Regions from separate parts of the Arthrobacter sp. Cr_A7 genome, predicted to be linked through region 1. Evidence: riboswitches for the same ligand, from Rfam matches in the RefSeq annotation. Region 1 holds a riboswitch; the other holds the start of a gene.
What was found. A riboswitch is a leader RNA that binds a small molecule or an ion and turns the genes downstream of it on or off. The one in region 1 is predicted to bind cyclic di-AMP.

Region 1 (3,391 bases):
CACTGGGTGAAGCCTGAGCAGTCCCAGCCGTTGGGGGTGGTACCGCCCCAGACGTAGGGGCTCCCGATGCCGGTGTAGGCGATGGCCGCGAGGCCGGAGGTGGCTGCTGAGCTGGCCGCCGCCACTGCCTTTTCTGCGGTGGATGCAGTGGTGGCCGCAGCTGAATCATCGTCGGCGTCGGCTTCGTCGGCGTCGGTGGACTGGGCACGGACCGGCTCGATCTTCGGCGCAGCGATGGTGGTCACCACGGGACGCTCGAAGGAAACGGTTGCGGTGGGCTCGGCGGTGACGGCAAGGGCGGTCTGCGCGGAACCCGACTCGGTGGAAGCGGAGACACCAGCGGTGGTGTCCGCTGCAGTGGCAGGCAGCCCCATACCAAGAACAAGACCGGAAGCAGCTGCGACAACTGCTGCCTGGCGACCTACTGTCCCGGCATTGGCACTAACAGCCTTGGACATGGCATCCAAAGGGTTGGTACGAACCGTTTGTGCACGGTGGCGCGCAGAATTATGGCGTGAAGACACGAAGGTAGCCTCTCCCAATGCCTGCGAGGTGAGCTGTCGGATTCGGATGGGAGTCACCCGGCCGCGCGGCTTCCAAGGAAGCTTTGCGACTTAACCCCAAGGCCTTCATGAAGAAGGCCAAAATTGGTTCCCCCGCCCCTGCCAGACGATGAAATGCGAACGGACCTTGAGCGGTGGCAGAGCTAGGCAATCCACTCAAGAGCGTCAACTTCGGAAAAGTTGACGCGAGTTAGACGGTACAGGAGTTTTGCAGCAATGTCACATTCAGGTCACGGCTGGTAACACCCAAGTGAGACATTGCACTCATTTGACTAAAGCCAGCGCGTGGGATCGACAACTTCGCCGTTGACCTGCACCTCAAAGTGGAGATGGCAGCCGGTGGAGGCTCCGGTGGTCCCGCTCAGCGCGACAACGTCGCCGCGGGAGACCGTCTGGCCTTCTGTCACATTAAAGGACGACAGGTGGTTGTAGGTGGTCTCCAGGCCGTTGCCGTGGTCCACCACAACGCGGTTTCCACCGCCGTACTGGTGCCAGCCAACAAATGTCACGGTGCCGGTGGCAGCAGCGAGGACGGAGGTGCCGCACTGTGCCACATAATCCTGGCCCCGGTGGAAGTCGCCCGAGCCGCCGGTGATGGGGCTGACACGGTAGCCGAAGGGGGATGCAGTGGACATGGTGGCGAGCGGGGCACCAAGGCTCCCGGCAGAAGCGGCGCTCGAGACGGCGCCGGCAGACTGGGCACTGAGGAGCTGCTTAAGCTTGCCGTCCGGGTCAGCCTGCGTGACAACCGCCGAGCGGCTGAAGTCAATCTGGGCTCCCGCCTCGGCTGTGACAGCCGGCTGGGGCGTAACTGCCGAGGCAGCGACAGGTGCGCCTCCGGCGTCGGTGGCCATCACGGGGCTGGTGGCCGGAACAGTCACGGTCAGCACCAGGCCGGTGGCGGCAAGGGCAATACCGGCTTTTTGGCCGATGCCGCTGGCGGAGGCAAACTCGGTGATCTGCTGGAAGGGACCCCGACGGCGGCGCGCATCACGGTGGAGATCGCGGGGGCGCTCCGTGTGGATGACTTCGACGACACGCGGTGTCGAAGCGGGGCTGGCCGCGCGGCGGCGCCCCCTGGAGGTCTGCATGGACAAGAAGGATTCCTCTCTGAAAGCCTGCGAAGTTAGCTGTCGGATTCGGGTCAGAGAGTTCAAAGACCCGGTCCGCCGTAGGCAAGCTTCGGCACAGAGATATCCCCGGAAAGGGTTCCTTCGCTGGAAGAGGCTTGCTGCTGACGGACTTCACCCCAAGGCAGTCCCCCGCTGCCGCTTGTGGTTCCCCCGCCTCTGCCAGTTATTGCTCGTGCACCTGGTCCGCTGGCAGAGCTCGGCTCCGGATCAGGTAACGCTTTAGTATCAACGCTCGCGTTCAACTATAGAGGCTTAAACCCCAAAGTAACAATTCCGTTATCTTTGCCTAAATGCCATTCGATAGGGTAATCGCGCCCGGGCGGGTCCTCTACCGGACCGTGACAAACACGTGGGCGGCCACTTCCGGAGGAAGCTCCAGCGCACCTTCGATGCCGGGTACCCGCACGGAGATGTAGTCCCCCACGCGTTCGAGCGACACGGTGGCGCCGGGGCGGATGCCGCCCTCATCAAGCTGGACCAGCAGTTCGGGCTCCACCTGGATGGGTTCGGCCAGCCGGCTGACGGTGACCGTCGACGCAGGACCGTACGTTTTCATCGCTTCCAGCAGGCTCACGGCTCCGTCGGAACCGCCCGGCAGGGGCTGGCCGCCCAGGGCAGCGAGTCCCGGGATGGGATTGCCGTAGGGCGACTCCGTGGGGTGGTCGAGCATCTCGTAGATGCGCCGCTCCACCCGTTCGCTCATGACGTGTTCCCACCGGCAGGCTTCGTCGTGCACGTACGCCCAATCGAGTCCGATGACGTCGGCCAGGAGCCTCTCGGCCAGCCGGTGCTTGCGCATCACTTCGGTGGCGCGCTTGCGGCCGGTTTCGGTGAGCTCAAGGTGCCGGTCGCCGGACACCACCACCAGCCCGTCCCGCTCCATCCTGCCGATGGTCTGGGAGACCGTGGGTCCCGAGTGGCGGAGCCGCTCGGCAATACGGGCCCGCAGGGCAATAATGTTCTCTTCCTCAAGCTCCAAAATGGTGCGAAGGTACATTTCCGTAGTGTCGATCAGATCCGTCATCCAGCTCAGCTCCTCGAGCGCAGTACCTTGCGTTGTCCCACCGTATCGCCTATCACTGCGACGTAGTCCGGTGGCAAGCTTAGCCTATTTTGACTTTGTCCGAATAGTTCGCGGTTGCCCCCAGGACGTCTCAATGGCTGGACTATGACGGGTCCGGTTCCCGCCGAAACAGCTGTTCAGGCAGAATGGGAAAGGCCTCAGTTGCAGTCATTGCCGACTGCCGGCCAGTGACCATCCACCCGTTCGGACCAAAGCCACGTCCACGCCGAAATTGGAGCCCCTGTGAGCGAACCCAGCATCACTATTCCCGCCGACCTCCTGCCTCAGGACGGGCGGTTCGGCGCAGGACCTTCCAAGGTCAGGCAGGAGCAGATTGATGCGCTGTCCGCGGCATCAAAGAACATCCTGGGTACCTCCCACCGGCAGGCCCCGGTCAAGAACCTCGTTGGTTCGGTCCGCGAAGGCCTGAGCCAGTTCTTCCGCGCACCCGAAGGTTATGAAGTAGTCCTGGGCGTGGGCGGCTCCACGGCATTCTGGGATATTGCCAGCTTCGGACTCGTGGAGAAGAAGGCCCAGCACCTGTCCTTCGGTGAGTTCGGGTCCAAGTTTGCGGCCGCAACCAACAAGGCTCCTTTCCTGGATGCCTCCTCAATCATTGAGTCCGAGCCGGG
Region 2 (3,391 bases), on a different contig from region 1:
GACGCCCCCGCCGGCATTGCCGCGGGCGTTGCTGCGGGCATCCGCACCGTGGCTGTGGGCCCAAACACCGGACCGCTGCCGGACGGCGTGCTGCACATCGCGGACTACAGCAGTGTCACCGCCGTCGTGGATGCGGAAGGCAACGGCCAGCCGGTCATTTCTTTCCGGCTTTGAGGTCCGCTACAACCTTGGCGATCCGCCGCGCCCGGGTTTCCGGTGTCTTGGCGTCATCCAGCGGCTCAACATACCGCCGCTGGGCACTGTAGCTGAGGGTGGCGTAGAACTCCTGTGCGGCCGGCTCCGCAGCCATCGCTGCCGCAAGGTCCCCGGGAACCTCCACGATCCGCGGCTGCGTATCCAGTTCCAGCTCCACGTCCACCGTTTCTCCAGCGGAGACCCCCGTGAACTCCCGGTTATGGGCGCTGAGGGAGATCATGTTCCGCCCGCCCATCGCCGCAATGCTGCTGCGGTAGCTTTTGCCGTTGATGGTCACCACCACCGGAGGCCGCCTGCCGGCCCCCAGCCCCTCCACAACATGCTCGGGAACCTCAATGCCGGTCTTATTGCCGCTGCCCTGGATGGTGGTGGTGAACTTCATGGTTCAAAATAAACCAGGCCCCGGACCGGCTTCAACAGAAGCGGCTTCAACAGAAGCGGCCCCCTTCAACGGAAGAGGGCCGCTTCAACAGACTGGTGCCGCTTCGAGGCGGCAGCGCAGGCTTAGTACCAGTTGTTGGCGTAGTGGAAGTTCAGCGCGCCGCACGGGGACTGGTAACGCTCCTGGATGTAGTTCAGGCCCCAGTTGATCTGCGTGCGGTAGTTGGTGAGGTAGTCGGCCCCGGCGCTCGCCATCTTCTCGGCGGGCAGGGACTGCACGATGCCGTAGGCGCCGCTGCTGGGGTTGGTGGCCGTGGTGGTCCAGTCCGATTCCTTGTCCCACAGCGTCACCAGGCACTGCATCTGGTCCGCGGCCCAGCCGTAGGAAGCCAGCTGGCCGGCTGCGTAGGCCTGGGCACCTGCGGGGTCATTAACCGCGACGACGGGAGCCGGCTCGGGTGCCGGTGCCGGTGCGGGCGCGGGTTCAGGGGCGGGTGCCGGAGCAGGTTCTGCCGGAGCAGGCTCGGGTGCGGGGGCCGGTGCCGGCTCCGCGGCCTGGGGCACAACGTTGATCGCAGGGGGCACGGGTGACTCGGCCGGGTTGGACCGGATCTCGCTCTTCTCGATGCTCATCTGCGCATCCGAATCCGCTGTGGACTGGGCGCTTGATGAGACCGCGGTCATGGCATCGGTGGCCTGGCCTGCGGCGCCTACTCCGACCAGCAGCGCACAGGACGCTGCAAGGACTGCGGCACGCTGGCCAAAGGTGAAGTTCTTGCCTTCAGGGCGCTCCGCATTGCTGTCAGAGCCGTTTTTCGGGCGCGGTTTTACCGGGAATTTGAACATGATTGATCGCCTCTCACACCTGCGGAGTTAGCTGTCGGGTTCGGATGAGGGCATCCGGCCACACGGAAAGATCACGTGCTGGCTTAACCCCAAGGGCGGTACATGCCCGGGACGGTGGGTCCCCCGCCTCTGCCTTGGTCAATCGGGGAGATCCGGGAAGTGGCAGAGCTTGGCGTCATCCGGATATGCGGTCCGAACGGGAACCGCACCCAATCGACGGTACAGGAGTGGAGCGCTTAAGTCACATTTAGGTAACGGAGATCACGAATCGCGGCGCGTCGCCTTGCCCCTTTTGCTGCAGGAGTGGCATCTGCAGGGCGAACTCCGTCCGGCCCGGCCGTGATGTCACCGTTACCCGCCCGCCATGGGCTTCCATGATTGACTGCACGATGGACAGGCCCAGGCCGCTGGTGCCTTCGGCCGCGGAGGCTCCCGCCTGGTCTCCCGAGCCTTTCCGGGCCGCGTCTGCGCGGGCAAAGCGTGAAAAGACATGGTCCACGAATGCGGCAGGGATACCCCCGCCGTCGTCCCTTACCGCTACGATCGCCGCACCCTCGGGCGAGGTGCCGACGCCGGTCACCACTGTGGTGCCGGACGGTGTGTGCTTGCGGGCGTTGGAGAGCAGGTTCACCAGCACTTGGCGCAGCTGGGAGGCATCGCCGTTGACCACCACCGGCTCATCGGGCAGCTCAAGGCGCCAGGTGTGTCCGGGGGCCATCACCTTTTCGTCACTGACGCTCTCCACCACGAGCTGCGTGAGGTCCACCTCGGTGAGTTTCAGCGGTTGCCCCTCGTCCAGGCGGGCGAGCAGCAGCAGGTCCTCCACCAGCGCCGTCATCCGTTCGGACTGGCTCTGCACCCTGGCCAGCGACTTCTGGCCGTCCGGAGTGAAGTCCTCCGTCATCCGCATCAGCTCGGTGTAGCCGCGGATGGCGGTCAGCGGCGTCCGCAGCTCGTGCGACGCGTCCGCCACGAACTGCCGCACCTTGGTCTCGCTCTTCTGCCGTGCCTGCAGCGCACTGGCCACGTTGTCCAGCATGAGGTTCAGTGCATGGCCAACGCTGCCCACTTCCGTTCCGGGGTTGGAGTTCGACGGCGGCACCCGCACCGCCAGCGCCACCTCACCGGCGTCGAGCGGCAGCTGCGACACCCGGGTGGCCACCTCGGAGAGCTGTTCCAGCGGCTTCATGGTGCGCCGGATCAGGATGGTTCCGGCCAGCCCCACCAGCAGCAGGCCCCCCAGCGAGACGAATACGAAGGTCCACACCAGCGACGTGAGGGTACTTTCCTTGCCGGCGAGGGGGAGCCCGGTCACCAGGACATCGCCGAAATTTGTTTTCACCGCAACGAGCCGGTAGTTGCCGTTGGAGAGGGCGCGGTCCACCGGCTGGGCGTTGGCGGCCAGCGCCAGCAGGGTTTCCTTGTCTTCGGTGGACAGCGCGGAACGGGTGGTGTCTGACGCCAGGAAACCGCCACTGTTGACCTGGCCGTTGAGGATCCTGGCGTTGACCGTGCCAACGCTCTGCCCGCGCGCGTCCAGCGGGTCGCGTCCGTTGAAGCCGCCCATCGGGGGACGGCCGGGATCATTGGCCCTTTCTGCAGCCTGGCTCAGCTGCTCATCAAGCTGCCGTGTCAGGAAGGCATCCATGGACGCGTAGCTGGCCACTCCCACAGCGCCGCAGATCGCGATCAGCAAGGCCATGGCCAGGAGGATCAGCCGGGTGCGAAGGTGCCAGGTGGCGGGTTTGAGCCAGCTCCGCCGATGGGACTGCGGAGCTTCGGGGGAGGCCATGGCGCCTACTCCGCCGGCTTGATGACGTAGCCGGCCCCGCGCACGGTGTGGATCATGGGCGGGTGGACGGCGTCGATCTTCTTGCGCAGGTAGGAGATGTAGAGCTCCACGATGTTGGCCTGGCCGCCGAAGTCGTAGTCCCACACCCTGTCCAGA

Region 2: it holds a riboswitch for cyclic di-AMP, as region 1 does, so the genes downstream of both, P2Q66_RS20890 (hypothetical protein) here and P2Q66_RS08010 (peptidoglycan DD-metalloendopeptidase family protein) in region 1, are expected to answer to the same signal.

Annotation. Positions count from the first base shown of each region.
Region 1 covers NZ_JARHXQ010000130.1:751-4,141, reverse strand. Annotated here, with positions in the region: gene P2Q66_RS08015 (C40 family peptidase) at 1-458, opposite strand, end outside; cyclic di-AMP (ydaO/yuaA leader) riboswitch at 529-713, opposite strand; gene P2Q66_RS08010 (peptidoglycan DD-metalloendopeptidase family protein) at 836-1,654, opposite strand; cyclic di-AMP (ydaO/yuaA leader) riboswitch at 1,665-1,908, opposite strand; gene P2Q66_RS08005 (metal-dependent transcriptional regulator) at 2,025-2,720, opposite strand; gene serC (phosphoserine transaminase) at 3,003-3,391, shown strand, end outside.
Region 2 covers NZ_JARHXQ010000352.1:7,814-11,204, forward strand. Annotated here, with positions in the region: gene P2Q66_RS20880 (HAD-IA family hydrolase) at 1-174, shown strand, start outside; gene P2Q66_RS20885 (YdeI/OmpD-associated family protein) at 155-598, opposite strand; gene P2Q66_RS20890 (hypothetical protein) at 721-1,443, opposite strand; cyclic di-AMP (ydaO/yuaA leader) riboswitch at 1,447-1,610, opposite strand; gene P2Q66_RS20895 (HAMP domain-containing sensor histidine kinase) at 1,691-3,235, opposite strand; gene P2Q66_RS20900 (response regulator transcription factor) at 3,241-3,391, opposite strand, start outside.